DNA from 4 places in the Paenibacillus sp. F4 genome. Region 1 is predicted to be linked to each of the others. Evidence: riboswitches for the same ligand, from Rfam matches in the RefSeq annotation. Region 1 holds a riboswitch; each other region holds the start of a gene.
What was found. Region 1 has a riboswitch for cyclic di-AMP ahead of C1T21_RS15295 (hypothetical protein). Riboswitches for the same ligand answer to the same signal wherever they lie in the genome.
Positions count from the first base shown of each region.

Region 1 (8,110 bases):
TGGTGTGTTATAATAATCATCAGTAAACATGTTAGAATTAACCATCTGACACTATGATACACTTTTATACGTGTTTTTACAATCTTAAATGCGTCATTTTGTTGAATTAATTACTTAATTAAGTGCTAGGTGGTTCTGATAATCCGTCTAGAGTCTGCTAATGGTGTGAATTGCGATTATATGTGGATAAAAAACACTCTGCCACCTGAGGAAAGGGACAGAGTGTTTTTGGTGTTGTGGCCACATTGGCGAAACGACGCATCAGGGGGATGCTGGAAGGCGTTTGAATAGACCTGAGGAGGAAAACAGTCTAGGTTCATCCAATTGGCTATTATGGCTCATATAAAGAGGTAGAGTGATGTAGGAGCTGGACCAATGTCTGTGAAGAAAGCGACGCTGAGATGCAGTTGGCTCAGGTTGGTTAAGCTTCTTCCAGGCGGAGAGCAGCTCGCTGGTCATACGCTCCATAAGAGGGTTCTTTTCCTCATAAGGAGGATTGAGTAGTTTGAAGGCATCTTCCACACAGAAGGACACCGCTGCGCTAAGATAGCCGTGCACGGTCTGTTCTACATCGTTTCCGAGGAGGAAGTTAATCCAGGTGTGAACGGTAGCGAGTGTGCCAATCGCATTGTATTGAATGAGTATGGATTCCAACTGGTCAAATTCAAGCCAAGGATAAAGAGCCTTGGCGAGCTTGAGCAGACGCTGACCGGATAGACGCAACTCCTTCACATGCTGCCAGGAGGGACGTTGGGTATGCAGCATCTTATCAATGAGAGCGATTCGCCAACCGTCATTCTGCTGGATGGCGACATACAGACTTTTGATGGCCATGCCGTCAACGGTTGTAAATTGAGGATACAAATCATCCAGCATGTAATGCTCCAGGTCTTGTAGACTGTTCAAATGTCCGTTGCGGAATAGTTTCTTCAGTCCGTTAAAACGGGTGAAGCCACCAACAGGTAGGGAAGGGTCCAATAATAATGCATAGTTCAGCAAGCGGTTGCCTTTATGCAGGGCGGTTCGCCTCCTCGAAGTGAATCATTATGTTATATTATTTTACTATTCACTTGGTTTAATGAAAAATATTTGATATATATGTAATATATATTTACACTTAAGTATCATTTGTGTCAAATTAAATATTTTTATTGTCCATATATGTCAGTTAAAATAACATAGAAAATAATTATTCTATTTTTGTTTACAAATAGTTGATGAGAGAGTATAATAAATCTGTTGCCTCAATACATTATGATTTGCGGTCGTGGTGGAATGGCAGACACGCTATCTTGAGGGGGTAGTGGGCGTACGCCCGTGGAGGTTCGAGTCCTCTCGACCGCATTATATGCAAGACCCAGTTAAAAAAGCATCCTGACACGGTTTACGTGAAGGGATGCTTTTTTTGTTAAGCATTTTTCGTTATCCTTTAGCCACAGAAGCAACGGTAGACAACAGGTTGTTTAATAACTGTGATTAAGAAGAATGTCAGTTTTGCTGCAAAAGCTTCTCTATATCTCCCGCCAGCTTATCTGGAGTGGTTTGCGGTGCATAGCGCTTAAATACGTTACCTTCTCGTGTAATTAAGAATTTAGTAAAATTCCATTTGATCGCTTTGGATCCTAATACCCCCGGAGCTGTTTGGGTAAGGTAGCGAAATAAGGGGTGCGCTTGATCTCCATTGACATCTGTTTTGGCGAACATCGGAAAGGTAACACCATAATTGATCTGGCAAAATTCGGAAATCTCCTCGCTAGAACCTGGCTCTTGTTTGGCAAACTGGTTGCTGGGAAATCCCAAAATTTCGAGCCCCTGTTCATGGTACTGGTCATATAGCTCTTGTAGCGCTTTGTATTGGGGGGTTAACCCACATTTGCTGGCAGTGTTCACGATAAGCAGAACGTTCCCTTCATATGTGGATAACGGAATTTGTTTCCCTTGCAGGGTTTGCGCATCATATTCATAAACGGTCATAGTATCTCTCCTTATTCAATATTCAGCAATTAAATTGTAAGCAATTAAAAGCGAGGTTGCAAGTTTGGAAAAGCTGTATCAAGCCTTTAGCCGCTGTAAAATCGTATTTTGTTCAAAACAGTAAATCGCACCGCAAATGGAGCGAATTAAGGTGTTTCTTCTTATAAAAGCGGGTTCAATCGGTGTTTAGCTGGTACATATAGCGTATTTTCTTCTCTTTTTACAAAAAAAGGCCAAAAACGCTCTACCCTACGCCAATATTGACATGCTTGTCATTTTCGAAAAGGGATGAAAAACAGAGATTGAAGGAGCTGTGAGAAGCATAGTTGCATTGTAAGCGCTATTATTAATATCCTAGGCTCTAAAGGCCGATTTATAACCCCGCAGTTGAGCTTTACAGTCTTCCATGCGCGGGTGTATGATTCAAGACGTAATTTCAAATTAACTTGAATGAAGCAACAACGAAATGTCTATAGCGCTGAATTTTGCAGTTGCAAAAGCGGGGGAACCAATCGAGACTGTACGGCTTCGAAAGCCGTGTGTCTCATGGGGTGAATTTTCCGGTCAAGTGCCAGAAATAGGGCGACTCTCACGTCCGAATCCGACAGCTAACCTCGTAAGCGTACAGGGAGAGGCAACAAACCGCCGTGTGCAGCCATGGTTTATTTTATCATGGATATGTAAGAAGCCGGAGGAAAGCCTTTTTCCTTCGGCTTCTTTTTGTTGTCTTTTTATACCGGGAGAGGAGCTACTGATGGAAGGTCGGTTAATTATTGTCACTGCACCGAATGAAGCGGGCAGAAGTTTTGTGAAATTGCTTATTTTCAAAAAATTGGCGTTTGCAGTTCTGACGAATAGCGCCCAGGAGGAACGACAGCTCAAAAAAATGGGTGTGGAGCACATTGTCCGCATCAATACCATGCAAGCGGGAAAATGGAATTTTCCAAAAAAAGAAATTGGTAGTGTGTATTTGTTCGAGAACAGCTTGAATCTGACTTGCCGTTTCCTGCAAATATGTCGGCCACTAACATCGGAATCGATCTATGTTATTACGCACGGCTGTAATCCACAAGGAATTTATCGGGGATTGGGAGCGGACCATGTGATCTACACATTGAACGGAGAGGTGGGTTTTCTGCTGAACGGATAAGCGCTTATAACATAGTTGTTTTATGATTTTATGATCAAATAAGAATGGCGATCTGAGGACCGATACGGAGGGTATAAACATGATGGATATATACATGCTGCTCGTCATGGCTGTGAGTTATGGAGTGATACTGCTGTTTGTACGCTGGTGTGATGCGCAGACCTCTAAAGGAGGACGAAGAGGATGATCGTTATACTTGGGCTTACGGCTATTGTGTTTATGTATTTAATCTACGCACTCCTGAACCCTGAAAAGTTCTAGTCAGCTATAGGGGATAGAGCGGGCGGGAACAACAGATCTGAATATTAAGCATCATAGGTAACGGGTTTTCGCAAACGTGTGCACACGTTTGGTGCTCTGAAGCAGGTCTGTTGTTCCAAACGCAGGAGCATTTTGAAGGAGGAATAAAGGATGGAGCTGCTTCAAATTGGAATTGTGATCGTCATATTGCTGCTCTTGGTAAAGCCAGTGGGCACCTATATGTATCATGTATTCTCGAATGAACCCAATCGGACGGATCGGATTTTTGGCGGAACAGAAAAGCTGATTTATAAGGTAGTAGGATTGAAGAAGCTGGAGAGCATGCGTTGGACTACGTATGTTATGAGTTTCATTGCAACGAATGTGGTGCTTGTGGCGATCAGCTACTTGCTGTTGCGTTTACAGGGAATGCTTCCCGGTAATCCTGCGGGAAACAGTAATATGGAAGCATCACTAGCTTTTAATACGGTAATCAGCTTTATGACGAATACGAATCTCCAACATTATAGCGGAGAAAGCGGGCTTACGTATCTGACACAGATGGCGTTCGTCACGATGATGATGTTCACTTCGGCTGCTTCCGGTTTTGCGGTTGCTGCGGCTTTTATGAGGGGATTGACGCGGCGCGGTGAAGGGATGGGCAATTTCTTTCAAGATTTTATTAAAGCCATTATAAGGATTTTCCTGCCGCTGGCCTTTGTGCTTACGCTGGTGCTGGTTGGATTGAAGGTACCACAGACGCTACAGCCTACGGCGGATCTTACGACGCTGAGCGGAACACAGCAGCAGATTTCTATGGGACCCATTGCTTCTCTGGAGTCCATCAAGCATTTGGGGACGAATGGAGGCGGTTATGCGGGAGCTAACTCTGCGCATCCTTTTGAAAATCCAAGTCCTTGGACGAACGTGCTGGAAATTTTGGCAATGTGGGTAATGCCGGCTTCGTTGCCGTATACCTTTGGATTGTTTGCCCGTAATCGTAAGCAGGGCTGGATTATTTTTGGCTCCATGATGGTATTGTTTCTTATTTTTCTATCCATTACGTACGTGTCTGAAAAGACAGGTAATCCGTTAATCCAGACACTGGGTGTGGATGCTTCTCAAGGAAGCATGGAAGGGAAAGAGGTTCGTTTCGGCATTGGACAATCGGCTTTATTCACTGCGGTCACAACAGCAGCAACGACAGGTTCGGTCAATAATATGCATGATACACTAACCCCGCTGGGTGGCATGGCTGCTTTGGGAGAAATGATGCTAAACGTCATTTTTGGCGGCAAGGGTGTCGGGCTGATGAATATGCTGATGTATGCGATTCTGGGTGTGTTTATATGCGGACTGATGGTCGGGAGAACTCCGGAATTTATGGGAAGGAAAATTGAAGGCAAGGAAATGAAGCTGATCGCGATTGCCATTTTGGTACATCCGTTTCTCATTCTCGCCCCAACTGCGCTTGCGTTTATGAGTCATTGGGGATACGATGCGGTCACTAACCCTGGCTATCACGGGTTGACTCAGGTGCTCTATGAATATGCGTCATCTGCCGCAAATAACGGTTCGGGATTTGAAGGTCTTTCGGATAACAACGTATTCTGGAACATGACAACGGGGATGGTTATGTTCTTCGGACGATATGTATCTATGATTGCATTGTTGGCTGTGGCGGCTTCGTTGAATGCCAAAGCACCGACTCCGGTGACGACGGGGACACTGCGCACGGACAACAAGTTATTTGGAGCCATTCTGATCGGGGTCGTGCTGCTGATTGGTGCGTTGACCTTTTTACCCGTCATCGTATTGGGACCTGTTGCTGAATTTTTGACCATGTGAAGAAGAAAATGAGAATGGATGAACGGGGTGTTTGATCATGAAGGAACAGCGCAAACACATGCTGGACAGAAGCATCTTGAAGCATGCGATCAAGGATAGCTTTATAAAATTAAATCCGATGATTATGATGAAAAATCCTGTCATGTTTGTCGTGGAGATCGGTACATTGGTCGTGCTGCTAATGTTACTGTTTCCCGGTTATTTTGGAACTGGCAAGGAAATGGGCTTTAACCTGGCCGTGTTTGTTATTCTGTTGTTTACGTTGCTTTTTGCTAATTTTGCCGAAGCGCTCGCGGAGGGGCGGGGTAAGGCACAAGCTGCCTCTTTAAAAAAATCCAAGCAGGATACGCAAGCTAACAAGCTCATCGGAAATGACATTCAGGTGGTTAGCTCAACCGAATTGCGTAAGGGGGACGTGGTTATTGTCTCCCAGGGCGAAATGATTCCAAGCGATGGTGAGGTCATTGAAGGTCTGGCTTCGGTGGATGAATCTGCAATTACGGGAGAATCGGCTCCGGTCATCAAGGAATCGGGTGGTGACTTTTGCTCGGTAACTGGCGGGACGCGAGTGGTCAGTGACCGGATTAAGGTGCGGATTACGACAGAGCCGGGCGAGACATTTATTGATAAAATGATTTCGCTCGTGGAAGGCGCACAGCGGCAAAAAACGCCGAATGAGATTGCGCTGAACACTTTGCTGATTAGCTTGACGATTATTTTTCTAATTGTGGTGGTTACGCTAGCGCCGATTGCCCGTCATTTTAATATTGATTTGCCTGTTCCTGTGCTGATTTCGTTGCTAGTCTGTCTGATTCCAACCACGATTGGCGGACTGTTGTCAGCCATCGGGATTGCCGGTATGGACCGGGTCACCCAGTTTAATGTGCTAGCCATGTCAGGCAAGGCGGTAGAAGCTTCTGGGGATATCAACACGATGATTCTGGATAAAACAGGTACAATCACCTTCGGGAACCGGATGGCGAGTGAATTCGTGCCTGTAGAGGGCGTGGAGAAGGCAGAGCTAGTGAAGTGGGCAGCGATTAGCTCTATGAAGGACGAGACGCCAGAGGGGCGCTCGGTTCTCGAGTTGATGCGCAAACAGGAGCACACGTTGGATGAATCCTTAGCGGCAGGTGGAACCTTTATCGAATTCAAGGCGGAGACCCGGATGAGTGGTCTGGATCTGGCCGATGGACGAAAGGTGCGCAAGGGCGCGGTGGATTCTGTTCGGCAATGGATCGTATCGCAAAACGGCAGTGTTCCAGCCGATCTGGAGGAAAAAGCGAATCAGGTAGCCTCTGAAGGAGGTACACCGCTGGCAGTCGCGCTGGATGATCAGATATACGGCATTATTTATTTGAAAGATACAGTGAAGCCAGGCATGAAGGAACGGTTTGATCAGCTCCGGGAAATGGGTATCCGTACGATCATGTGTACCGGGGATAACCCGTTGACCGCTGCTACAATTGCACGGGAAGCGGGAGTGGACGACTTTGTAGCTGAGAGCAAGCCGGAGGACAAAATCGCGGTTATCCGCCGTGAGCAGGAACAGGGTAAGCTGGTTGCCATGACCGGAGACGGCACCAATGATGCACCTGCGCTGGCGCAAGCGGATGTCGGTCTTGCCATGAATAGCGGCACAGTCGCGGCCAAAGAAGCGGCTAATATGGTGGACTTGGATTCCGATCCGTCCAAAATTATTGAGGTGGTCGCGATCGGCAAGCAGCTGCTTATGACGCGCGGAGCATTGACAACGTTCAGTATTGCGAATGATGTTGCCAAATATTTTGCCATCATCCCGGCGATGTTCATGCTGGCCATTCCACAAATGGGCGCTTTGAACGTCATGGGGCTTGGCTCTCCGCTGTCCGCTATTTTGTCGGCGCTGATCTTTAACGCGGTTATTATTCCGCTTCTGATTCCGCTGGCCATGAAGGGCGTGAAGTATAAGCCGATGAGCTCGGATCGCCTGCTGGGACGGAATTTGCTGATTTACGGTCTGGGCGGTATGGTCGTACCGTTTGTCGGCATTAAGGCCATTGATTTGCTGGTGCATTTGTGGATTTAGCGCAGAAAGGGTGAACGACATGAATGGTTTTTATCGGATGATGTCTGGACGCAGATTTGCTGCGCACGAAAAAGCCGAATCTGGCGGGCAAGGTCATAACAAACGTACAGGGACCGGGACAGTGTCGGAAGGACAACCGGAGAGACAAGAGATGCGAGGAAGTACAGTTATTGGAGTGGCTTTGCGAACTTCGGTGCTGATGATTCTTTTGTGCGGTTTGGCATATCCGCTAGTCAGTACAGGAGTAGCGCAGGTTCTGTTTCCGCAGCAAGCAAACGGTAGTATGATCCGTGACGCAGAGGGGCGGGTGGTCGGCTCCGAATTGATTGGGCAGTCCTTTGCCGATTCGGCGTTTTTCCAAGGTCGGGTATCGAGCGTTGATTACAATGGGGCTGGTTCAGGCTCTAGTAACTACGCACCGTCGAATCCGGCCTTGATACAGCGAGTCAAGGATTCTATTGCGGATTGGCAGAAGCATAACCCGGATGTACCTGTCAGTCAGGTTCCGGTGGACCTGATTACGAACTCCGGCTCCGGTCTGGACCCGCACATCTCGCCACAGGCGGCACAGGTGCAAATTCCGCGCATTAGCGGCTTGACGGGTATCCCGCAGGATCAACTGAGAGCACTGGTGCAGGAGCAGACAGAAGGCCGCAGCGCCGGGGTATTCGGCGAGCCGCGTGTGAACGTGCTCAAGCTGAATCTCGCGCTTGAGGCGCAAATGAAGGTAGAGCCTGCCAAGCCATAGATGGATCAAAAAAAGGTATTCCTGAGCGATAAGCTTGAGGAATACCTTTTTTCAGGGGTTGAAATTCTGTATAATGGAAAAT
Region 1 is NZ_POVS01000014.1:16,683-24,792, reverse strand. It holds gene C1T21_RS15310 (urease accessory protein UreF) at 262-999, opposite strand; tRNA gene C1T21_RS15305 (tRNA-Leu) at 1,262-1,344, shown strand; gene C1T21_RS15300 (glutathione peroxidase) at 1,489-1,974, opposite strand; cyclic di-AMP (ydaO/yuaA leader) riboswitch at 2,441-2,613, shown strand; gene C1T21_RS15295 (hypothetical protein) at 2,729-3,124, shown strand; gene C1T21_RS28475 (potassium-transporting ATPase subunit F) at 3,308-3,385, shown strand; gene kdpA (potassium-transporting ATPase subunit KdpA) at 3,536-5,212, shown strand; gene kdpB (potassium-transporting ATPase subunit KdpB) at 5,250-7,280, shown strand; gene kdpC (potassium-transporting ATPase subunit KdpC) at 7,300-8,028, shown strand.

Region 2 (8,110 bases), on a different contig from region 1:
CGTGCTATTGAAGGATGATAAAACCTTTCCGTATTTGAAAATTACGAACGAGGCACACCCCAAGCTGGAGGTGACCCGTCGCGTTCTGAAAGATAAAGCAAAATATTTTGGACCGTACCCCAATTCCTACGCGGCACATCAGACGAAGAAGCTGCTGGATCGTATGTATCCGTTACGCAAGTGTGGTGTGATGCCCAAGGAAGTGTGTCTGTATTATCACATGCATCAATGTTTGGGGCCTTGTGTGAAAGAGGTCGAGAAGGAAACGTATGACCAGATTGGTCAGGAGATTGGGTCCTTTTTAAGCGGGGGACATGAGGAAATTAAAAAGGATCTTCAGCGTAAAATGCAGGAGGCCGCAGAGGAATTGTACTTTGAGCGGGCCAAGGAGCTGCGAGATCAGATTATCAGCATCGACGCGATGATGGAAAAGCAGAAAATCACCACATCGGATGCGAAGGATCGAGATGTATTCGGTTTTTCAGTAGATAAGGGCTGGATGTGTGTACAGATCCTATATGTCCGCAAAGGTAAAATGATCGAGCGTCATATGTCGACTTTCCCTTTCTACGGTGAGGCTTACAGTGATTTTATGTCCTATGTGACGCAATATTATAGTGACAACCCGGCAGTGCCACAGGAAATATTGCTGCCGGATTCTCCTAAGCTGATGCAGGCAGAACAGGTCAATGTCGATCAACCGGTTGCGGCAGAAACTGCACTCCACAGTGCAGCTACAGCCGATGCTACCGGAGAGACAGATGAGAAAGCGATACAAACGGAGACAGAGCATTCTGCTGACTCATTGCTGGTGGCTGAAGAACGAGCAGCTTATGCAGTAGCAACGAATCAAGGTCAAGTTGGTGACCAAGATGCAGAGATAATGGAAACAGAAACCCAACTATCCGGTGGACTGGAGGACCCGAGTACGGCGGCTCTCGCTCTGGCTGAATGGTTGGATGTAAAGGTACTTGTACCGCAGCGTGGACTGAAAAAGCAAATGACAGGCATGGCGACGGAAAATGCACGTGTTGCTTTGGATGAGAAGTTTAAGCTGATCGAGCGGGATGAGGAACGGACATCCAAAGCTGCAAGCAATCTCGGACGTGCCATTGGGCTGGATAGCTTGCACCGGGTGGAGGCGTTTGATAACTCCAACATCCAGGGTTCCGATCCAGTCTCAGCCATGATCGTGTTTATTGATGGCAAGCCTGCCAAGAAGGAGTATCGAAAATATAAGATCCGTTCTGTGCAGGGACCCGATGATTATGAAACGATGCGTGAGGTTATCCGACGTAGATATGAACGTGTGCTTAAGGAAAATTTGGAACGTCCTGACTTGATCGTTGTCGATGGTGGACGTGGACAAATTAAGGCGGCGACCGATGTATTGCAAAATGAGCTGGGTTTGTTCATTCCTGTGTGTGGTCTGGTGAAGGATGCCAAACATAGAACTTCCCAACTATTAGTGGGAGAGTCCTCTGAGGCCGTGACACTTGCACGCAATAGCGAAGAATTTTATCTGCTGCAACGGATTCAGGACGAGGTTCACCGTTTTGCCATTACGTTCCACCGCGAGCAACGCGGCAAATCTATGGTAACTTCCCGGCTGGATTCTATTCCAGGCATCGGCGAGAAACGGCGTAAGTTACTGCTTAAGCATTTTGGATCGCTCAAAAAAATAAGAGAGGCCAGTGTCGAAGACTTCCGGCCTCTCTCTATTGGGGATAAGCTTGCGCGTCAGATTATAGCTGCCCTTCGGGAGGAGGAGTCGTAGAATACGGCTCCTCTTTTTTAATAGGTTCAAACATAATTCGATTTGGTTTTTTAGGACTAAACCAATAAATGATGTAACCCACAATGGCTGGAAGTAAGATCCAGAATAGACCAGCGCTCACATTCACAGTGTCTCCCAGACTCATCACACTAAGTCCCATTAGAATGCTGTCAAAAATAACGTGGCTGAACATGGCGGCAATAAAGCCGTAACGCAGGAACACAAAACTGAACAGCAAACCAAGAAAAGTCAGCTCAATAGGTCTGGAAATCACTGGATATATCGGATAAAGCGTATGTCCCAGTGCCCAAATCAGCGTGGTGATCAGACACGCAACAAAAGTATTTTTCACTATTTTTTTGACCATCGGAATACCAAACAGACGGTAGACAGTCTCTTCTCCAATACCTGCCATCCAGGCCATAATCGGCAGTAGCCATGGATAAGCCATGTTGTAAGGGGATTGCGTGGCATCTGTTGTGGAGAATGTATTAAATGTGCGCTCCAGTATAAAGAATAAGATGGATTGTACCCCGAGTAAAATAAAGGCCCACAAGTAGCCAACATACATACTGCGAAGCACATACAGCCCGTAGCCCGGCTCTTTCGCACGTGGCCATGCATTCAGACCAACCTGACGCATAAGCCCGTCACCGCCGACCAAGGAGAAGTAGAGCGCTACAGCCATGAAGAAGGTAACACCAATCTGGAAAATCATAAGAAATATAAGCATGCCCTTACCGCCTGCTTCTGCTTGCAATAAAGGCAGCATGTTCATGGTTCCAGCTATACTAGCAATAAAGTATATAACGGACAGAACAATGCCACGAACAAATGAAGTATGTCGTCGGGTGAGTGACGCATACACAATGGCAAGTACACCCAGCACAAAGCTAAATAGGGCATAACCCGCATAGGTCATCCAATTCGCCCAAAATGTTTGCTTTTCGATATAATCGGTATAGGACGACGGGGCCGAAAAGTTTTGAGTAAAGGAGCGAACATCACCGTCTTCAAAAGTAAAAGCCAGTGTAAGTACCGAGGCGCCGATTTTTTTATCGTCTACGGTATACTTTAATCCGCCTTCTTTTTCAGTGGTCGCGAGCTTCAAATCCGACGGCTTAAAGCCAAAGCGCTTGACCCATACTGCGGCCGCCTGCTCCTTGGCTTCGAGCGTCATGCCGTCCTCAGCCACACGTACAAGCCTGTTACGTGCTTGTTCATCCGTAGAAATATCAGCCTGTGTGTAATTGGTACTGGAGGTGATCCGTTTAAAGCTAACGACCTTCCCAGTGGATAAATCCACATGAATTTGTAGTTTGCTTTTCGCTGAGGATTCAGGCAGATCAACCCGAAAGGTTTCGTAAGGGTAACTTTTTTTCCATGTACGGTCGTACTGTTGAAGCAGTTTTTCTCTAGATAAATAACCGTACAAATCTGTTTCGGCCTGATAGGTCACGACAGGCTCCTCTGGCTGTGGTTCAGTATAGCCCAGCTCGGAGCGGGCGAAGTCCAATGCGTGTATGACCGCTTCTTGTTTGCTGATGACCTTTGCGTTCATTACTGATTCTGGACTCGGATTGCTAAGCGAGGGAATAAGCAATTGAAAGATAAAAAAGCAAATCAGGCCAATCCCGCCCAGCAAGCCTAATTTTTTGAAGTTGGCCGTGAGCACGACCGGTTTCCCGATAGGATTCATGAGTTTCCTCCTTAATCTGTAAATAAGAACATCCATTAAAGATATCATACTGCACAGGTTCCCGCCAACAGACCAACGATATTCATGAAAATAGAGTGAAAGCACTTTAAAGTTCCAATAAAATAAGATAAGCTGCGATTAAACGATGCCCATTCGCAAAATAAAGCCAATTTCACGTTTTTTCGGCGAAATCGGTTTTGTGATCTGGATATAGAAGGATTATAATCTTGAGCAATGCCTATGAAATACATAGGTAACGATATACAGTTGAGCCGAATTTCTATGGGAAAACGGGGGAACCATGTTACTGGGGTGAATTTTACAACCGATCCTGCTGGATCGGAAGTGTAAATAGGGCATACTGTGCTGCCCGAATCCGTCAGCTAACCTCGTAGGCTATGAGCAGGAACCAAGTCAGGCACTCGGTTTTCCGGTGTCTTTTTTGTGTGTATAAAAGTGTTTGGATTGATTAGACCGCTGCGGGTGCAGATTATTCTTCCGATTGCTGTTATCCCCGGATTTTTTAATTGTATACCCCCTTTAATGGTTAAAATCCGGAGATAAAGGCAAACGCTTCGCTTCTTCAGAACAATTCTGCCCCCTTCGCTACTGCCCGCCAATAGCACAGGGGGCCGAGTAGTGCTTGACATGCATTCTTCCTGTATTCAGGGAATGCTAATTATAGTTACTTAAGGTTTGGAAAAATCAAAAAATTCAGGGGCAACGACGATCGGAAGATCAAATGGAACGCGTAGCGAGCTTATACCGTATTAAATCACTGATTTATAGTTTTAAGGATTAGGAGAGAAGTGATGAATAGATGAATCCCAATGCAAGCTGGCTTCGGCTTTCTCCACCGCAGATATTCGTTGCGGGCTTTGCCATTATCATTCTAATAGGTAGTTTATTGTTAATGCTGCCGATCTCTAATACAACAGGAAAACCACTTGCGTTTATAGACGCTTTGTTTACTGCCGCCTCTGCGACCTGTGTAACTGGGCTTGTCGTAAAGGACACCGGCCTCTTTTTTACCACTTTTGGTCAAGTTGTCATCGTTGCGCTGATCCAGATCGGCGGTCTTGGCTTTATGACCATGGCTACCTTGATTGCACTGGTGTTCAAGCGTCGGATTTCCTTGCGGGAGCGTCTCATTTTGCAGGAAGCGATGAATCAGACTTCTGTAGAGGGAATTGTCGGGTTAATCCGTAAGGTATTACTGTACTCACTGGTTATTGAAGGCGTATGCGCTACGATATTCTCGGTTCGCTGGTCCTTTGATATGCCCGTAGGCAGGGCGATATATTTTGGAATCTGGCATGCCATCTCCATGTTTAACAATGCTGGTTTTGATTTATTCGGTGAATTTCGCAGCTTGACAGGTTATGTATATGATCCGATTGTTAATTTTACAGCTATGTTCCTGATTATTTCTGGCGGCATTGGTTTTGTAGTGATGTCAGACCTGGCAGAATATCGCAAGCGCAAGAGACTGTCCTTGCATACCAAGGTGGTACTCAGCATGACGGGCGCTATGATTGTAGTCGGCACGCTCGTGATTTTTGTATTTGAGTTTACGAATCCAAAGACTCTGGGCTCGCTTGATTGGGGTGGTAAGCTACTGGGATCTTTATTCCAGTCCGTTACTCCCCGTACCGCAGGTGCCAATACGCTGGACATCGCAGGCTTGCGGCAGGCTACGCAGTTTTTTATCATCATACTTATGTTTATCGGGGCTTCTCCTGGCTCCACTGGAGGCGGGATTAAGACCACAACATTCGCCCTGCTCATTGGAGCGGTGATTTCGATGCTGCGGGGGCGGGAAGATATTGTACTGTTCAAGTACCGACTTGCGCAGGGACGAATTTACAAGGCTTTGACCATTACACTGCTGGGGTTGCTGTTCGTGATCGGGGTGACGATGATTTTGTCGGCAACTGAAGATCATCATTTTCTGATGATCTTGTTTGAGACGGTGTCTGCGTTTGGTACAGTGGGGCTGTCGATGGGGCTTACACCTGATTTGACAGTTATAGGCAAGCTGGTGATTACCCTGACGATGTTTGCAGGTAGACTGGGGCCACTCACGCTAGCTTATGCACTGGGGCCGAAAAAGGGTAAAGAATTATATCGTCATCCGGAAGGCAAAATGATTATAGGATGAATCATTTCATGATATGTAGTATACATTTCGTTGGTTTAATCATTTATGAAATTGATTCAGATAAGGAGTTTTCGAGTAGATATGAAAACGCAGCAGTTTGTAGTTATTGGCTTGGGGCGGTTTGGCTCAAGCCTGGCTTTGCAATTGGTGGATATGGGGTGCGAGGTGCTAGGCATTGACCGGAATGAGGATGTTGTGGACAGTATGAGTGAGATTTTGACACATACTGTCGTGGCGGACGCTACCGATGAAGACTCGTTGCGATCACTGGGCATCCGTAATTTCGATTGTGGCATTGTTGCTATTGGTGATGACATTCAGGTAAGCATCCTCACCGCCATTTTGCTGAAGGAGCTGGGTGTGAAAAAAGTTGTTGCCAAAGCCATATCTGTGCTGCACGGGCGTGCGTTAGAAAAGCTCGGTGTGGACCGGATTATTTATCCAGAACGGGATATGGGTATCCGGGTGGCTCACCAGCTAGTCACGCCTAATTTGCTCGATTATTTGGAGTTGTCTAAGGAATACAGTATTGTGGAACTCAATGTACCTGCATGTCTGAATGGCAAAACGCTAGCAGAACTAAATGCCCGTACCCGCTTTGGTTGTAGCGTCGTGGCGCTTCATACGGCGAACGGTATCCTGATCGCACCGACGGCTATGGATCGGCTAAAAGCAGACGATATTATGGTCATCATCGGCTCGAATGACAATATCGGTCGCTTTGAGGATGAGGTTGTTAATGTTAATGAAGAGGATTAAACCCTCTACACCATACGGTAGCCTGCAAACGACGCACGTGTCTCGCTAATCCAGCGTCGTGCTGTCGGACTGAGATCGGTTGTCTCTGAGTAAATGAGGGAGGTCGTTCGGCGTGTCTCCTTCAAATCGGGCAAGTATAATGCAGTGAGTCCATTATCCCGTAATAGTTCGCTGCGCAAATAGGATTTGGGTAGCAAGGCAGAAGCCTTACAGGTTGGAAGCAGGCGTACAATTGCCTCAAAGGAGTCGATTTCCATGCGGATATCCGGCATGATGCCGCTGCGCTGGAACAAGTCATCCGTCAGACTGCGGTACCAGGTTCCTTTGGAGAAAATAATCATCGGCAATCCTTGCAGATCTTTCATCGAGGCCGTTCCTGTCTTGACGGTTAATTCATGTCCAATGGGAACAACGAGCTCCAAATGATCATCAAATAGCGGAATGCAACGCAGTCCGGCTTCATGAATGGCAGACCCGACAATACCGGCGTCTGCTTTTTTGTCACGTACAAAGGCGACGATTTCATGGGTTTTACCGGTGAGCAGCTTTAGCTCGGTTTGAGGATGCTTGCTCATGAAAGCTTCGACGAGGGTAGGCAGCGTCGTTTGGAGTGTCGTGAGGCTTGCGCCGAGTGTAAGCATACTCTGGGCTTCATTTTTGTGCTGGGACAGCTTTTGTAAGAAGCGAAGCTGTCGTTGCCGTTGCTCTAGCGCGAATGTATAAACAAATCGGCCAGTGGACGTAATTTCGAGCCGTTTGCCCCGACGATCAAAAAGATTCACACCCAGCTCTTCCTCCAGCTTCGCAATTTTGCGAGACAGGGCAGGTTGGGACAGATTCAGCAGTTTGGAGGCTTTATTCAGGCTGGACTGCTCGACAATGACGGCAAAAGCGTTCAAATCCTCAAACAAATCATCCACTTCCTCTCTATATGCAAAAAAGACATAATAATTAATACGTATATTGCAATTCCATTATAAGCCGAAAAGGAGTAACATGAAAGCGACACAAGATGTTCACACTTTTGTTTTTCCTTATAAGGGACACCTTGTTGGACATTTCCTGTCGGAAACTGTCAATTTATATGTTATATTACTATTGAAAACGCTATTATTGGGAGAAGGGAGCATGACCTAGATGAGAGGATTTTATTCCAGAAAGCTGCATTCGCTTCTTGGCGTCATTCCGCTGGCTCTATTTTTTGTTGAGCATTTGGTGACGAACTTCACAGCGGTGGAGGGCGGCAAGGAAGGGTTTAATCGCAGCGTGGCCTTCCTGAATGGTTTGCCACTGGTTATTGTGCTAGAAACGTTATTCATCTACTTGCCATTACTGTTCCACGGAATTTATGGCTTGTATATTGCTTATCAGGCTGACCCGAATGTCAAAAGATTCGGCTATTCACGTAACTGGCGCTTTCTGTTCCAGCGTATTTCCGGCGTCATTACATTTGTATTTATTATCTGGCACGTATACGACACGCGCTTTCAGGTGGCTCTGGGTAATGTAACCCATGAGGAGCTAGGCGGAGTCATGCATGGCATCGTGACGAACCCGGTTTATTTCATTTTGTATTTAATCAGTGTCGTTTCGGCATCCTTTCACTTTGCTAACGGACTGTGGGCATTTATGGTTAGTTGGGGGATTACCGTGGGACCACGTGCGCAAAAAGTATCTTCTTATATCTGTATGACCCTGTTCGTGGTGGTGTCTA
Region 2 is NZ_POVS01000020.1:108,418-116,527, forward strand. It holds gene uvrC (excinuclease ABC subunit UvrC) at 1-1,777, shown strand, start outside; gene C1T21_RS23880 (CPBP family intramembrane glutamic endopeptidase) at 1,746-3,476, opposite strand; cyclic di-AMP (ydaO/yuaA leader) riboswitch at 3,737-3,889, shown strand; gene C1T21_RS23890 (TrkH family potassium uptake protein) at 4,297-5,637, shown strand; gene C1T21_RS23895 (potassium channel family protein) at 5,719-6,396, shown strand; gene C1T21_RS23900 (LysR family transcriptional regulator) at 6,402-7,307, opposite strand; gene C1T21_RS23905 (succinate dehydrogenase cytochrome b558 subunit) at 7,534-8,110, shown strand, end outside.
Region 2: it holds a riboswitch for cyclic di-AMP, as region 1 does, so the genes downstream of both, C1T21_RS23890 (TrkH family potassium uptake protein) here and C1T21_RS15295 (hypothetical protein) in region 1, are expected to answer to the same signal.

Region 3 (8,110 bases), on a different contig from region 1:
TGAATAGCGATGCCTTCCCCCATAGCCTTCGTAGAGAACGCAGGATCTGGAACCTCTTCAAGGGAAACCACTTTTCCTTTGATTGGTGCTACCATGTCGAATTCTTCAATACGAGGAGCCGCCTTCTTTTTCAACCATTTAAACATAACGATGCCACCTTATTTAGAGATTACATTCATAAACAGTGAACAGGACTTAACTACATCTTTTAAGGAACCGGTTCCACAAAATGAATAAAAAGAAGAGTGGAAGCGATTTCTATCTGAATTATAGTGAATGCCTTTCCAGGATGTCAAGGCGCTCCTCTCCGTTTCTAAAATCACTCTATTTAAAGATACAGAAACATTTTATAACGAGCATACTTTACATCATTTCACTAAGATTGCATAATGATCAGTTGTAAAGTATGCACATTTATATTATATACTTACCTAAAGGAGAGTGTAACTTATGGGTGAAACCTGTGTTCCGTCTGGCGTGGTCCTAAAAGACACTGGCTTTGGATATACGTTGTCCTTAATAAGTGGTAAATATAAAATGATCATTATATATTGGCTTTCTGAAAATAAGGTTATGCGGCATAACGAGCTGAAGCGAAGTATCGGCACCATTTCCTTCAAAACACTAAGCATTATGTTAAAAGAGCTAGAGGCAGATGGCCTTATCATACGCAAGGAATTTCCCCAGATACCTCCAAAAGTTGAATATTCATTATCTAAGCGTGGCCTTTCTCTCATCCCATTGTTAAATATGATGTGCGAGTGGGGAGAGGAAAATGGTTTGCCAGCTCTGGAGGACGGACAGCAATAGGCATTCCTATTACAGGCTGTCAATAAAACTCAAATAATCTCGTGCGCTTTTTTCCAATTCGCTTTCGGACAAACCTGGGGCATCTGCGCCAGGCTCATTTTCTGTACCATAAAACGAAAAGAACGAACGATAATCTGCACTGCAATATAGGAAGGTTGTTTCAAAAGGGGATAATAGATGCTCAAGTGTATAGCGATATCTCCCCTTTTCACTATAATCTTCTTTTTTAATTCCGGCAGATACAGCTAAAGCAACTTTGCGATTCTTTAATTTGTATCCTCCATTTGAACCATAAGCCCAGCCATAAGCAAAAACATCGTCAAGCCATTTTTTAAGGAGAGGCGGACTACTAAACCAATAAACAGGGAACTGTAAAATAAGCTTACTATGCGATTCAATTAAGTGCTGCTCTTTTTCCACATCAATGTTCCCGTCAGGGTAAACCGTATGCAATTCATGTATAGTATACTTTTCTGGATATTTTTTGAGTTCTCCTACCCATCGCTTATTTATCACAGATGTTTCTATGCTTGGGTGTGTTACGATAACAAGAGTTTTCAAAGACTTATCCTCCTTGAGTATTATTTATTTTCTGAGTATAAAGCGCGCACTACAAATATGTAAGTATGCACTTTTAGTACAACTACTTACTAAAAGGTTAGTGTCAAATCAGAAAAATATTCTTTCTATACCATCACCACGATCATACATTCATGCTGAAAGCTATTTCGCAACAAAAAAAGCAGCCCACAGAAGCGGCTGCTTTTTTTACATCACTATTACTACGTTAACGCTTTTCTTACCCTTCCAGCGCCTGCTTCAATTCCTCAGGCGAAGCGTCCCACCATTCCTCGTTATGCGAAATTAGCAGGCTTTTGAGCGCTGCTTTATCTTCGCTGCCGAGATCATCCAGCATGAAGCGACGCTTGAGCGCATAATCCATACGGTTGACGTGATCGGCGAGGATTTTCCAGCCGCGTTTGGCTTCGTCGTCAATCAGCATCTCGCAGGCGGTGGCACCGCCGTACATACGTCCTTCGGGCGTGCGATCCACGGCTACCCATACGAGCCATACTTGGCGTCCATTCGGTACATCCTCTTTATTCGTAGAGAACTTGATACCGCGTTCTACTTTACTTTTGGCATGCATGGCACCGATATCAATTTTCGCCTCTCCTCGGTCAATGATGACCGGAGACATGCTGTTCAGGTCGATTGAGCCTGCGCCGAAACCCTTATGTTTACTCTTGCCACTGACAATGTTCAGTGCAATCTGTTTTTTGCCGTCCGGCTGATTTTCACTCATGCGTCACTAGACCTCCATTTTCCGTCTTCACACTCATTCTACACTATAAATATTTTAACTAATAATCTCCTGAAAGCAAACATATACATGCTGTAGATGCTTGTCAACGGGAGGTATCCATTGTATGACCCCAGCACGCACTAAAATCGTTTTATTGTCTACACTAGCCCTCGGTCTCCTCGCAGGGACGTTATGGTTTGCCTGGCAGCCCCAACCGCTATCTGACCCGCAGTCCATAGGCCAACCACTATACGGCTCCCTGTCTGAGTCTGCGCTTGCCCCAAATATGGGCAAGCCTCTAGGGGCAAACATCCTGCCTGACCTGCCCAAGAACCCTCCACAGCCCGCTACAGAAATCCTCAGCAAACGGGTGGTAGAGTACCACATTGATGTGTCTCTGGAAAAAGGACAGGTTTTGCGAGGCACTGAGACACTGACCTGGAAGCATCCGGGCAAGAAAACCGTGAATGATCTGTATCTTCATCTATACCCGAATGCCTTCTCTTCCATGGAAACCACCTTTATGAAGGAATCCGGTGGAAAGCTGCGAGGAGACACCATGCCCAAAGACGGCTTTGGCTCCATGACGCTGACTGAACTAAAAACAGAAGACGGTTTATCTCTCATGCACCGCATCCAATATGTGCAGCCAGATGACGGTAACGCAGGCGACCGTTCGCTCGTGAAGGTGCGTCTACCCAAGCCGGTACGAGGTGGCGAAGAAATCACATTATATATGAAGTTTGAGGTAAAACTGCCCGCCATCTTCGCTCGTATGGGTGCGACAGATGATTTTGTAATGGCAGGACAGTGGTTCCCGAAGCTCAGCGTCTACGAGACTGCAGGACAGCGTGGACGCGCCGAGGAGGGCTGGAACCTCCACCAGTATCATGGTAACTCCGAGTTTTATGCCGATTTTGGAATTTACAGCGTACGGATTCGGGTGCCTGAAACTCATATCGTAGCAGCGACCGGATTTCCCACCCGTGGTGCCGTCCGACAGAACGGCCAAAAAATATATCAATTTTATGCCGATGATGTACACGATTTTGCCTGGTCCGCTTCACCCAACTTTGTAACCGTAGAAGAACCCTTTTCTTCCGCTGAAGTCCCTGGTGTCAAAATTAAGCTCTACCTTGACCCGTCGCACAAGGAGCTCAAAGGACGCTATATGAGCGCAGCGAAGGCCGCCCTTTCGTACTACAGCAAATGGTACGGGCCTTATCCATATTCCACCCTATCCATCGTGGTTCCACCCAAATCAGGCAATGGAGCCGGCGGTATGGAGTATCCGACACTCATCACGGCCGCTGCTGCGGGTAATCTGAATCCTGGCTATAGTCTGGAACGGACATTAGTTCATGAGATTGGACATCAATATTTCTACGGAATGGTAGCCAATAATGAATTTGAGGAGCCGTGGCTGGATGAAGGCTTCACCTCCTATGCAGAGGAGCGGCTTATGGAACAAGAATATGGGCTTACTCCCAACTTGCCATTACAATCGGGACAGGTAGCCTCCCCACAGCCGCTAAACCGCGAGTCATGGAAGTACGGCTCAGCTGCTGAGTATGCGCAAAATGCCTACTCTCGAGGCAAGCTGGTACTACGGGGCATTGAACGTCAGGTGGGTATGAAAAAAATGGATCGCATTATGCGGACCTACGTCCAGACGTACCGATTCAAGCATCCGTCCTCACAGGATTTTCAACGTATCGTGGAGAGAGTCACCGGACGCTCATGGAGCCACTATTTTGAACAGTATGTATATGACGGACAGATGGCGGACTTTTCAGTGGATCACATCACAAACCACAAGCTGGAGAATGGATATGAAGCCGTCGTGACGGTCAGCAAAAAAGGGGCGGATTATCCCAAGATCCCTGTCCAATTTACCTTCAAGGATGGGACAACGATATTCAAGGCTTGGGACGGCACGGGCAAAAGCACAACTTTTCGGATCAAAAGTACTTCTCCCGTTTCCTATGTAACCCTTGATCCTCTATATACCATTGCACTGGAGAACAAGCATATTAACAATAGCCTAAAGGCCGAATTGGACGAAAAGCAACAAACCCGTTGGAATGTAAGTGTAACCAAGCTGTTAGAAACACTGCTTGGAAGTCTGTCATGGTGAGGTGTCTATAGATGCGGACTGTTATAAAAGAGGGCTGGGCGCTGGTGCGCATACGATTCTATATCGTTATCATTTTATTTCTGTATCGACTACTGTGGGGGGTGTTTCTCTATCGGCTGGTGCAGTCTGCCGTTATCCCGCTACTGCTCCGTTATCCTGATCAGGGTCACAACGAGCTGGGACAGACCTTGTTTTGGATGGAGAGCCAGATTGCTCTGGTGGATAGCCAGGAAGTACATGTGTATTTGTGGATACTACTAGGGGCGACTGTACTACGCATACTGATCACTCCCTTCATTAGAGCCGGAATATATCAAAGCCTGCATACCGATGCGACTGAACCGCAAAGCCTGTCCTTTTTCAAGGGTATGAAACGCCATGGCATGTCGTCGCTGTTGTATTACACCATCGAGTTGGGACTGCTGCTGCTTCCCGCCTTTTGGGTAGTACCGAGACTCTACCCTATTGTAGCAGGAACGCTTCAGTCTCCCTCTTACCTGCTTCATTTGTTGCCCTATGCTATGGGGTGGATGGCTTACGGATGGTTCATTCGGCAGTGCATCCTGTATATGCAACTGGGGACTGTCGGTGGTCACGCCATACTATCGTCCCTGCTCGCCTTCTTTCGCCAGTTCCTCCCAGCTGTCGGTATATCCCTTTTGCTCGGTGCTTGTGTGCTGCTGGTCTTCGGTCTATTTGGCACCGTGGCGATGATTTGGACTGGCATGCTGGCGCTCATTCTCCAGCAATCGTATCATTTTGTTACTAGTCTGGTCAGGCTGTGGCATATCAGTTCGCAGTACAGACTATGGCATACCGATATCTCCAGTAGAAGTTAAGCCCTGCCTTTATGTTTTTTACTTCATTTCTGTCTGTCGAAAAATCTTGATTCATATCCGCGCAAACGACACATAACTGAATACTGTTAACAAGATCTGTTCCTGGGACATTAGGAGCAGATTTTTTTTGTAACTTTTTGCAATGAAACATTTGCCAAAGCCAGCCGTCTTTGTTACAATAATCGCAGTGAACTGATAGTAACAACTTTGTAATCTTTATTGTAACCTTTATCTCAAAAATAACGTTATTGTGAATACTGCTCTCCAAGGTGCACATCTTAAGTTAAGCCTAATTCCTGGCACCTAGGAAGCGGGGGAACCAGTTTGGGTGAATTGATCTCGCAACAGAGTGGTCATAGGGGAACCTTCTACCGAATCCTTAAGCTAACCTCGCAGGCATTGGAAGGGGTATATTTTTTTTGAAGAAGAAGCTAACGATCGCAGCTATGGGTCTTGCCATTGCCTTTACATCTTTTACATTCGGTGGCGGCAGTGCATATGCAGACTCTAAGATGGACCAGGTCATTCAAGATGCCAAAGGAACGAGCTACAGAAGCGGAGGCACTACACTCGAGGGATTCGATTGCTCCGGCTTCACAATGTACGTATACAACAAACTGGGAATTAAACTTCCGCATCAATCCGGATCACAATTCAAAATGGGATCTTCTGTATCCCGCGATGAAATGAGACCTGGGGACTTGGTGTTCTTCAACACCACAGGAAGAGGCATTTCCCATGTAGGTATCTTCGTAGGTGAAGGGAAATTTGCCCACTCCTCGACTTCACGTGGTGTAGTAGTTAGCTCACTGAACGAAAATTATTACGCTAACCGCTATGTCGGTGCAAAAAGAATTATGAGCACAGACGCTTACCATTCTGTAGCTTCAGAAATTCCTGATGACGACAACGTAGAATAACTAACGCACAGCAAGCTAACCCTAGCCGCAATTTGATTCTGACCGGAATCGAATTGCGGTTTTTTATGTCCACAACATCAGCAATTATTATCATTACTGACGAACTGAATCCTCAAAAGGTTTCAATTGTAGCGAACATCGTCGGTTTTACCGTCAGCGCTGGGGGAGCATATGAGCAGTAAATCCTTCTTATTGAATGTATACCCGACTTGGGTATGAAATAAACACGCTTGCCATTCCCCTGCAACTTGTCTACAATCTGTTGTTAATGATTGAAGTACCTGTGTAAAAGGAGGATGAAACACATGCCGGCCTCAATATCCAACTATCGGATCGTACCGATGGATGAGCATCAAGCGGCTGCAATCTGTGAGTGGCGCTATGATCCACCTTATAACATATACGGTTGGCTCCCCTGGGAACAAATGAAGGCACTTGAAGTCGAATTTGGAAGTCCCACGCTTCGCCAAGAGCAATATGTTGCCGTACTGGATAAAGAGAACAAGCTGACGGGATTTGCTCAATATTTTCCTATGATCGGTGTGACCCGGCTAGGTCTTGGAATGCACCCTGAAAGATGCGGACATGGCAAAGGCTCTGATTTTGTCCGTGCCATTGCAGAGGAAGCCCAACGACGCAACCCGAAGAATGAAATTGACCTAGAGGTGCTCACTTGGAATGGGCGCGCTATCCGGGCCTACAAGGCGGCTGGATTTGAGCTTACAGATACCTATGAACGCCAGACTCCTGATGGCAAAAAACCATTTTATTGTATGGTATATCGTCCCGAGCACCCAACCCAGATTCTATGATAAAAGCGCCTTCGGCATACAACCGCAATGTTGTATAGCGAAGGCGCTTTTATCATCATACGACAGATCATTACAAGCTCAATGACTGCTGCGCATTTTTTCAAAAGCTTCATTATATTGTTGGGCTTCCTTAATATCCACGGCCATAATACCGCCGTCGTCCCAAGAGGTCAAACGCAGAGTCACGGTCTTGTAATCAATCGTAATAAATGGATGATGATTGAACGCTTCAGATATAGCGGCAACTTCATCCACGAATGCAATCCCTTTCATAAAACTGGAAAAATTATATTTTCGGACGATCCAACGTCCTTCCTCCAGTTCCCAGCCCTCCAGTTTCTCCAGATGTGCTTCAATCTCTTCTTGTGTAAAAGGCATGTTACGAACTCCTCCCCGTTTATACGGAAGCCTTTCGACCGCTTAAATACGGCCAAAACTACGATATATTGGTGTACATATTACCACGGCCCCGTTGATAAATCCATAAGACGGACCTCAAATCAAAGGGACTGACGTCAGCTCCTCGTCCCCAATAAGTACATAGATGCGATGCTGCTCCGGCTCATAGATCACAACGCCACTCCCTACAGTGATTGTGGGCTCTGTACCCAGTGCATAAAATAAGTCTTCTGCCAAAGCTTCATTGACTTCCTGACGTCCCGCCGGGTCCAGCCTGTCCCAATCTTCTGCTTCCATCTCAAAAAATTCATAGCTATCTGGGATGCGCCCCACAGCCTCTGTCAAATCGTTCAAAATTTGTTCATACTCACGCCCATGCTTTACTCCCATGCCATTTCCTCCAATGGTTCCGCCATTCAATACATAATCACCTTATTATACCGGAAATTCGCACTTAACAAAAAAGAGAGTTTTGTCGATAAATACTATAATCCGTCTTGTAATGACGCGCTTGGGGCAAGGACGACCCCGGCGGCATGAAAGGATTCAAAATCTATTCTCATGGATGAGGTGTATCATGCAAATTTCAACCATTATCGGACTTGTGCTCGGGATTTTGTCACTGGTCGTCGGGATGATCTTAAAAGGCGCTCCGGTCGTCAATCTGGTCAATAATCCCGCTGCTTACATGATTATTTTCGTCGGAACGGCAGCGAGTATATTTATGGCCTTCCCGATGGCAGAAATCAAACGGATTCCGAAGCTGTTCAAGGTTATTTTCACTGAACAAAAACTGTTAGACCGCAAAGAGCTCATCGGTACGTTTACCGAGTGGGCATCCATTACCCGTCGTGAAGGTCTGCTCGCCTTGGAATCTAAGGTAGAGG
Region 3 is NZ_POVS01000025.1:41,165-49,274, forward strand. It holds gene C1T21_RS25385 (PTS sugar transporter subunit IIA) at 1-146, opposite strand, end outside; gene C1T21_RS25390 (winged helix-turn-helix transcriptional regulator) at 451-810, shown strand; gene C1T21_RS25395 (NAD(P)H-dependent oxidoreductase) at 820-1,371, opposite strand; gene C1T21_RS25400 (YwhD family protein) at 1,610-2,116, opposite strand; gene C1T21_RS25405 (M1 family metallopeptidase) at 2,241-4,253, shown strand; gene C1T21_RS25410 (hypothetical protein) at 4,265-5,092, shown strand; cyclic di-AMP (ydaO/yuaA leader) riboswitch at 5,369-5,506, shown strand; gene C1T21_RS25415 (C40 family peptidase) at 5,512-6,012, shown strand; gene C1T21_RS25420 (GNAT family N-acetyltransferase) at 6,318-6,824, shown strand; gene C1T21_RS25425 (4a-hydroxytetrahydrobiopterin dehydratase) at 6,903-7,202, opposite strand; gene C1T21_RS25430 (hypothetical protein) at 7,320-7,613, opposite strand; gene motA (flagellar motor stator protein MotA) at 7,801-8,110, shown strand, end outside.
Region 3: it holds a riboswitch for cyclic di-AMP, as region 1 does, so the genes downstream of both, C1T21_RS25415 (C40 family peptidase) here and C1T21_RS15295 (hypothetical protein) in region 1, are expected to answer to the same signal.

Region 4 (8,110 bases), on a different contig from region 1:
AGCAAATGCGGCACTATCGGCCTTAATTGCCTCAGGACTGGATACAGAAAGGTTCACCTTCGCTGGCTTTCCACCACGGGAGAAAAAGGACCTAGAGAAGCTGTTGCTATCGTTTCAGGTATCTCACGGCACAATTATTTTTTATGAATCGCCTCATCGTATTGTGAAGACATTGATGGTGTTGAAGGAAACATTAGGTTCACGCAAAGTGGTGCTTGCGCGTGAGCTGACCAAGCTGCATGAGGAATGGGTGCGGGGAACCGTGGAGCAATGCCTTGCTAAACTAGAGGAGAATCCACCGATTGGTGAATATTGTCTGGTGGTTGAAGGGAAAGACGAAGAGGAAGAGGAACAGGAACGTCAGGCATGGTGGCAGTCTTTATCTTTGGAGTCCCACGTTGCACATTATGAGGCAGAGGGACTCACACGCAAGGATGCAATGAAGCGTACAGCCACAGATCGTTCAATTTCCAAGAGAGATGTTTACAACGCACTCTTATGAATATCTGCCTAAACAAAAAAGGGCCTTCCAACGGTTGGGTTCAAACCGTGGAAGGCAACAAGGAGTATATATGAAAAAGGTTAGAATTAACAATATCTGATAAGTCTATTATATACTAAAATTCTCAGTTTGTCACAGGTGTTGGGATTTCAGAAATGCAATCTTGGCAAACAATTTTTCCTTTGAAGTAAATTACATTCTCAGCATTGCCGCAGAAGATACAAGCTGGCTCGTATTTTTTAAGCATGATGCGTTCGCCATCAACATAAATTTCCAAAGCGTCTTTCTCTCCGATTCCCAGGGTACGGCGCAATTCGATTGGAATAACAACACGTCCGAGCTCGTCAACTTTTCTTACAATACCAGTGGATTTCATCATAATAAATCAGGCTCCTCTCGCCGTTTAAAATAATATAAGTGTCATGATTCGACAAAATTTTCTCTTTTCTGATATTTACTATACCAACGATTCCCAAAACAGTCAACCTTAAAAATGTAGTAACAGTCTGATTATGCAAAAGTATTTAGATTAAAGAGCTTTACTTGTGTGTATTGCCTTATCTTATTGATGATTTATTCAGTTTGTCGATTTGGAAATGTCGAAAAACTATAATTCGACATTTTACGACAAAGAATGTCGAATGAGGGGAATCATTTAGGATTTTATTGTATTTTAATCCATTATTCCGAATATTAAAGGAGCTGATATCTTGCACCAGCCACTCAGTGAAGAAAAAGTTTTTAAAGACCCGGTACATAACTACATCCATGTTCAGGATACTGTGATATGGCGGTTGATCAATACGCCGGAGTTCCAACGTTTACGGCGCATACGGCAGTTAGGCACATCGTATCTTACGTTTCATGGAGCGGAGCATAGCCGGTTTTCACACTCATTGGGCGTATATGAGATTACGAGAAGTATTATTTCTCAATTTGAACGTGGAGATTTCCCAGATTGGCCGAAGGAGGAAAGGCTGGTTGCTCTGTGTGCAGCTCTATTGCATGATGTGGGACACGGTCCATTTTCTCATTCAATTGAGGAAGCCTTTCATATGAACCATGAGGATTGGACATGCCGCATTGTATTGGGAGACACGAAGATCAACGCCGTGCTACGGCAAGTCGACGAGAAGCTTCCACAAAAGGTGGCTGCGGTTATAGCCAAAACGTATGATAAGCCGATTGTTGTCAACCTGGTAACCAGTCCGCTAGATGCCGATCGTATGGATTATTTGTTGCGGGATGCTCACTCGACAGGCGTCAACTACGGCACGATTGATTTGGATCGTATTTTACGACTGCTGCGTCCTCATAATGGGAGAATTGTTGTGAAGGAATCAGGTATGCATGCAGTAGAAGATTATTTAATGTCACGCTATCAGATGTATTGGCAAATTTATTTTCATCCTGTAACACGCAGCTCGGAAATCCTTTTACGTAAAATTTTCAAGCGAGCAAAGGAATTGTTTAAAAACGGATATGAGTTTGGTTTTCTGCTGGACCCGCTGCCGGATCTGTTGAAAGGAGAGCTTACAGTAGAGCAATATCTGATGCTCGACGAGTCATTAATCCAGACCGTATTTAGCCAGTGGAAACGAGAAAAGGACGAGATTTTAAGCGATTTGAGCAGCCGTTTTATGGACCGTAGATTGTATAAATATGTAGAGATTGAAAATATGGATACAGATACCATTGACAGTATTCGAGAAGCTTTGAAAGAGGCTGGTTTGCACCCTGAATATGATTTTGAAATTGATTTTCCGACAGATCTTCCTTATGATGTGTTTCGGCAGGGTGGCTCGACGGACAACCAGATTTTACTGCTTGGACGTCAGGGCGAGGTGAGTGAAATATCCGAAGTTTCGGAAATTGTGCGCTCAATAAGTGGTATTCACCGAGGAAAATATCATATGTATTTTCCCCAGAATAAATTGAACGCGGTAAAAGACAGGCTTCCTGCCGAAATAAGGAATTATTTTGTCAAAGAATAGACAACTATATAGAAATGTAAGTAAAAAAAGGAGATGTAAACCTTGGAATTATTCGACACTCATACTCACTTGGATGCGCCACAATTTGACGAAGATCGTGAAGAAGTTATAGCACGTGCTGTCGAATCAGGAGTAACGCGGATGATCAATATCGGATTTAATCGTGAGACCATTCCATCCACCATGAAATTGGCCGAGACGTATGATTTTATTTATGCAGCAGTTGGATGGCATCCGCAGGATGCTATTACAATGCAGGAGGGCGATTTAGAATGGATTGCATCGTTATGCAGTCATAAGAAAGTTGTAGCCATCGGAGAAATCGGTCTGGATTATTATTGGGATACATCACCGAAGGATGTTCAGCATCGGGTGTTTCGAAGTCAAATTGGTCTGGCTCGTGAGCTCAAAATGCCCATTGTTATTCATAACCGGGATGCCCATGAAGATATTGTTAAGATTTTGCGCGAGGAAAAAGCGAGTGAGATTGGAGGAGTCATGCACTCCTTTTCGGGTAGCTGGGAGACAGCCAAAATGGTGCTGGATATGGGATTTCACCTTTCCTTCGGTGGTCCAATAACGTTCAAAAATGCCAAGCAGCCAAAAGAGGTGCTCGCACAGGTGCCGCTGGACCGTCTGCTCATTGAAACTGATGCTCCCTATCTGACGCCTCATCCGTTTCGTGGGAAGCGAAATGAGTCTGCACATGTGAGACTGGTAGCAGAGGCTGCAGCCCAAATCAAGGGAATTACAGTGGAGGAATTAGTGTCAATAACGACCCGAAATGCCCTGGAACGATTTGACATTCAATGAAAAAGTGAAGAAATCGATCAAGATAAAGAGATAGACGAAGCTAATCATGAATTTGTTGCAGGAAACTCGAGAATATTACAATATTTTAACCGAATATTTTGAAAAATGTACTTGAAACCTGCTTTACAACATGCATAGAAACAGGATATCATCTTTTCAGTGAATTGTTGTTTGAATGTAAACATCAACAAGTCATTTCATGAACCAGTCTCGCTGAGTCCCTTTTACAGGGAACGGGGGAACCGATATGGCTTACAGTACGTCCGGCGTATGTGCAAGAAGGGAACGTCTCTTCCGCCAGCCGGCTCGACCTAAATTCTTTTCCCGAATGGGATTGAACAGGTGGAGGAGCCGTATTTCGATTTCTTTCTGGGTCTTCGGGGTGAATGTGAAGGCGACCGCCATGAGCGGTTGACCCAAGCTAGGGCGACTCTCTACGTCCGAACCCGACAGCTAACCCCGTAAGCGTAACAAGAGAGAAGCCATCTCGTGCATGAGTTTTCCCGCATATTCACACATGCCGGAAGCCACGAAAGAGCTCTCTAGTCTCTTTCTCTGGCTTTTTTTGTTGTGAATAAAAGAAAATCTGTCATCATACTGTGGTTAAACAGGGGAGGACAGCATGCCGCGAAGACGGGTACATGGTGCAGGACAGTCGTAGTTTGGGCTTGTCTTGTAGAAAATCTGTTATAGTCACGTCAAATCTCAACTATGTCTTACTCCAGACGGCGGGCTATGTAAGGAGGACGGAGGAAATGGGCATTTTCCAAAAAAAGGATACCCATGAGTCACGCTCATCCAGCATGTCTTACGTATTGCGTTGGAAGCAAGAGAATGTGCGCCAGGCTGCTTTGGTTGCTATTTTTCTAATCGCGCTAACGATTATGATTTCAATTCTGATGTACACGCAATCTAAAAAACAAGTCTTTTTTGTCATCGATGGCAAGGCGTCTGCGGTAGAAACCCGGGAATCCAAGCTTCAAGATTTGCTGAGCGAGCATTCCATTTCACTTCAGCCGCATGATACAGTTTCCATGCCGCTAAATGGAGCAGTACAGGATGGGGATCGCGTAGTCATTAAACGTGCCAATCAAGTCAAAGTATCTTCAGGCAATGAGACGAAAAAGCTGTACACAACAGAAAATACAGTAGAAGGTGCCATTCGTACCTCGGGCTATAAATTATCGTCAACGGATAAAGTTTATCCTGCGTTGGATGCCTCTGTTTCGTCTAACATGGACATAAAAATCGTCCGTGTGAAGAAACAGCAGGTCGAACAGAAAAAACAGGTGCCTTATCAGGTCATCAAAACGGCCGATCCGAGTCTTTATAAAGGCGATAATCGGGTCATTCAAAGCGGCAAATCGGGTGTGGTCGTCCAGCATGTTCAAAAGGTATATCATGATGGAAAGTTGGTATCCAAACAGCTGGTTAACAAGGAAGTTGCACAGAACCGTGTGGATAAGGTCATTGCGGTAGGAACGAAGAAAAAACCGGTCGTTCTTGCTGCTTCCGTCGGTCCCAATGATGCGGTTAAGGCAACAGCAGTTAGTTCGGGCAGTGCTGTCCGTAAAGCAGGCGTCAATTTTAAATATAGCAAGGTTTTACAAAATGTCTCCATGACGGCGTATTCCTCACAGGAGCCAGGTATCGGTACACGTACTGCATCCGGCGCACGTGTCACGGAAGGACGCACCATCGCTGTCGATCCGAGTGTAATTCCAATCGGCTGGTGGGTGTATATCGAAGGGGTGGGCTTCCGCCGAGCGGAGGATACCGGTGGCGCGATTAAAGGCCACAAAATCGATGTGTATTATGAGAGTTTGAGCCGAGCCAACCAATTTGGTCGTAAGCACGGTAAAACCGTATATGTCATCGGACCGGTAAAGCCTGAAATCAACTAAAACAGGTTGTGTATGTTGAGGGCAATGCGATAGTATTAACAACATAGTTATGCCATGCTAAGAAGAGGATATCCTCTTCTTATTTTGTTTTCAAAAGCAGGGAAAGATAAATATAGCTTGCTGTGTAGCAGTGGAGGGAAACGCAAATGATCAAGGAAGTGATCGTGGTAGAGGGCCGGGATGATACGGTGGCCATTCGCCGCGCTGTTGAAGCGGATACGATAGAAACTGGCGGCTCAGCCATTAATAAAATGACGCTGCGTAAAATTGCATTGGCGCAGGAGCGGCGGGGGGTCATCATTTTAACCGATCCCGATCATGCAGGGGAGCGCATCCGTAAGATTATCGCGTCCAAGGTACCCGGCTGCAAGCAGGCCTTTATACCCGAGGCAGAAGCGACGCGCAAAGGAGATATTGGCGTGGAGAATGCCTCACCAGAAGCGATCAGACACGCTCTTGCACGGGTTCATACGACAGTGGAAGGCGCCGACCCACTGATTGAGTGGGCGGACCTGATTGATGCTGGACTCATCACCCACCCCAATGCTGCTGCACGCCGTATGGCCTTAGGGAATGTGCTGGGTATTGGTTATTGTAACGGAAAGCAGCTACATAAACGGCTCTCTGTATTTCAGATCAGCCGCGAGGAATTTGCCGGGGCGCTGGCACAAATTGAAAGTGAAGGATTGTGATGTCCGTATGACAGGGATTCAAGATATAGCAACACCGCGGCGTACGAAGGAAATTATTCAACGGCACGGTTTTTCGTTCAAAAAGAGTTTGGGACAAAATTTCCTGATTGATCAAAATATTCTCAATAAGATTGTAAATGCTGCCGGATTGGATGAGACGAAGGGTGCACTTGAGATCGGTCCTGGGATTGGCGCTTTAACCGAGAAGCTGGCCCAATCGGCCAAGGCAGTTACCGCTGTCGAGATTGACCAGCGGCTACTGCCAATTCTCGAAGAGGTGTTGGCCCCTTACGAGCATGTGAAGGTACGTCATGGAGACGTGCTGAAGCTGGATTTGCGCGAGGTGTTCGCAGCCGATTTTGCAGACGTGAGTAAAGTAAGTGTCGTGGCTAATCTGCCGTACTATGTTACTACACCGATTCTGATGAGGCTGCTGGAGGACAAGCTCCCTCTGGAGAATATCGTCGTTATGATCCAAAAAGAAGTGGCTGAGCGCATGGCTGCGTCTCCTGGAACGAAGGATTACGGCAGTCTGAGCATTGCAGTGCAATATTACAGCGAACCTGAATTAGTCTGCACTGTGCCGAATACAGTATTTATTCCCCAGCCAAATGTGGAGTCTGCAGTCATCCGGCTGCGTGTACGGGAAGCCCCTCCGGTGGAAGTGGTGGATGAGAAGCACTTCTTTGAAGTGGTTCATGCTGCTTTTGCCCAGCGTCGTAAAACCATTTCCAATAACTTAAAAAGCCGTTTCTTCACCAAAGAGAACAGGGACACGCTGGAGCCGCTGTTGCAACAAGCTGGTATTGAACCCTCCCGTCGAGGAGAAACGCTAAGTATTGAGGAATTTGCGCGTCTCAGCGCTGTGCTGTTGGAGGCAGGTATATCCTAAGCTGGAACCAAACTGTGCATTCACCCATACGATATAGGAGGGGTGATACAGTGTGATGAGTTTAGGAGACTTGGTCGTTCGGAAATCGTACGGTGGAGATGTCACGTTTCGTGTTGAGGACATCCAGCGGGATAAAGCGATCATTAAGGGAATAGAATTTCGGCTGCTGGCCGATTCCCCGGTGAACGATCTGGTCAGAGTGCCTGCAGACCAGATTAGCGGAAAGACTCAGCAGGCCCACATTAAGGCTGGTGAGTCTCTTAATCTGTTGCAACGGGCACGCCAGCAGCAAGCTGCTCGTAGTCAGGCAGCTCTGGTTGGGGACTGGAGTGATCCGGTCGAGTCAACGTATTTTGAAATGCCGGGAAAGGTTCTTCATCTGGATGGAGATCCCAGCTATCTGAAAAAATGCCTCAGTTTATATGAACAGCTCCGTGTTCCTGCAGAGGGACATCACGTTCACGAATCGGCAATGGCGGACACGTTGTACCGATTGCTTCCCCGTATCCGTCCGGATATCGTAGTCATTACCGGACATGACGGTGTGCTGAAGCAGCCACAGCCTTACGATTTGTACAGCTTGAAAAGTTATAAAAATTCGCAAAATTTTGTGGCGGCGATTCAGGTAGCAAGACAATATGAACGTCATCTGGATTCGCTGACGATTGTAGCGGGGGCGTGCCAGTCCCATTTTGAGGCGCTGCTACGTGCGGGAGCGAACTTCGCCAGCTCACCAGGGCGTATCCTGATTCACGCGCTGGACCCCGTTTACGTGGCTGCCAAGGCGGCCTTTACTTCGATCCGTGATACGGTCAACATGGGGGACCTGTTTCACCAGACAATCAGTGGCAGTCGCGGAGTGGGTGGAATTGAAACTAGGGGAAGCTATCGCATCGGCCTGCCGAAGCTTGAAAATTTGTCAACGCTTAAAGTAACGCCTTCCGCCATCTAGGATTCAAATGTGCCAATAGGATTAATCTGAACAAAAAGCCTCTGCTTTCAGAGGCTTTTTGTCATTTTTTATATAAATTATTCCTGTTCGCAAAAAATTAAATTGACAACTTATTTTTCGTGTTGTTATAATATTTAGCTTGATTTGACAATCCCTCTAAAATTCGTTATAATGGACAAGGAAAGAGGTGGTCGTTAGGCAATGGCTAAAAATACGCTGTTGGAAATCAAACGCAGTCTCGACGCACATGTAGGGCAAAAAATTTTGCTGCGGGCTAACGGCGGGCGCCGTAAGACCGTCGAACGAACTGGTGTCTTGGAAGAAACGTACCCTTCTGTTTTTATCGTCAAGCTGGATCAGG
Region 4 is NZ_POVS01000016.1:9,714-17,823, forward strand. It holds gene rsmI (16S rRNA (cytidine(1402)-2'-O)-methyltransferase) at 1-502, shown strand, start outside; gene C1T21_RS18350 (AbrB/MazE/SpoVT family DNA-binding domain-containing protein) at 627-881, opposite strand; gene C1T21_RS18355 (HD domain-containing protein) at 1,213-2,496, shown strand; gene C1T21_RS18360 (TatD family hydrolase) at 2,539-3,309, shown strand; cyclic di-AMP (ydaO/yuaA leader) riboswitch at 3,511-3,793, shown strand; gene C1T21_RS18365 (resuscitation-promoting factor) at 4,065-5,213, shown strand; gene rnmV (ribonuclease M5) at 5,360-5,905, shown strand; gene rsmA (16S rRNA (adenine(1518)-N(6)/adenine(1519)-N(6))-dimethyltransferase RsmA) at 5,913-6,797, shown strand; gene yabG (sporulation peptidase YabG) at 6,853-7,749, shown strand; gene veg (biofilm formation stimulator Veg) at 7,951-8,110, shown strand, end outside.
Region 4: it holds a riboswitch for cyclic di-AMP, as region 1 does, so the genes downstream of both, C1T21_RS18365 (resuscitation-promoting factor) here and C1T21_RS15295 (hypothetical protein) in region 1, are expected to answer to the same signal.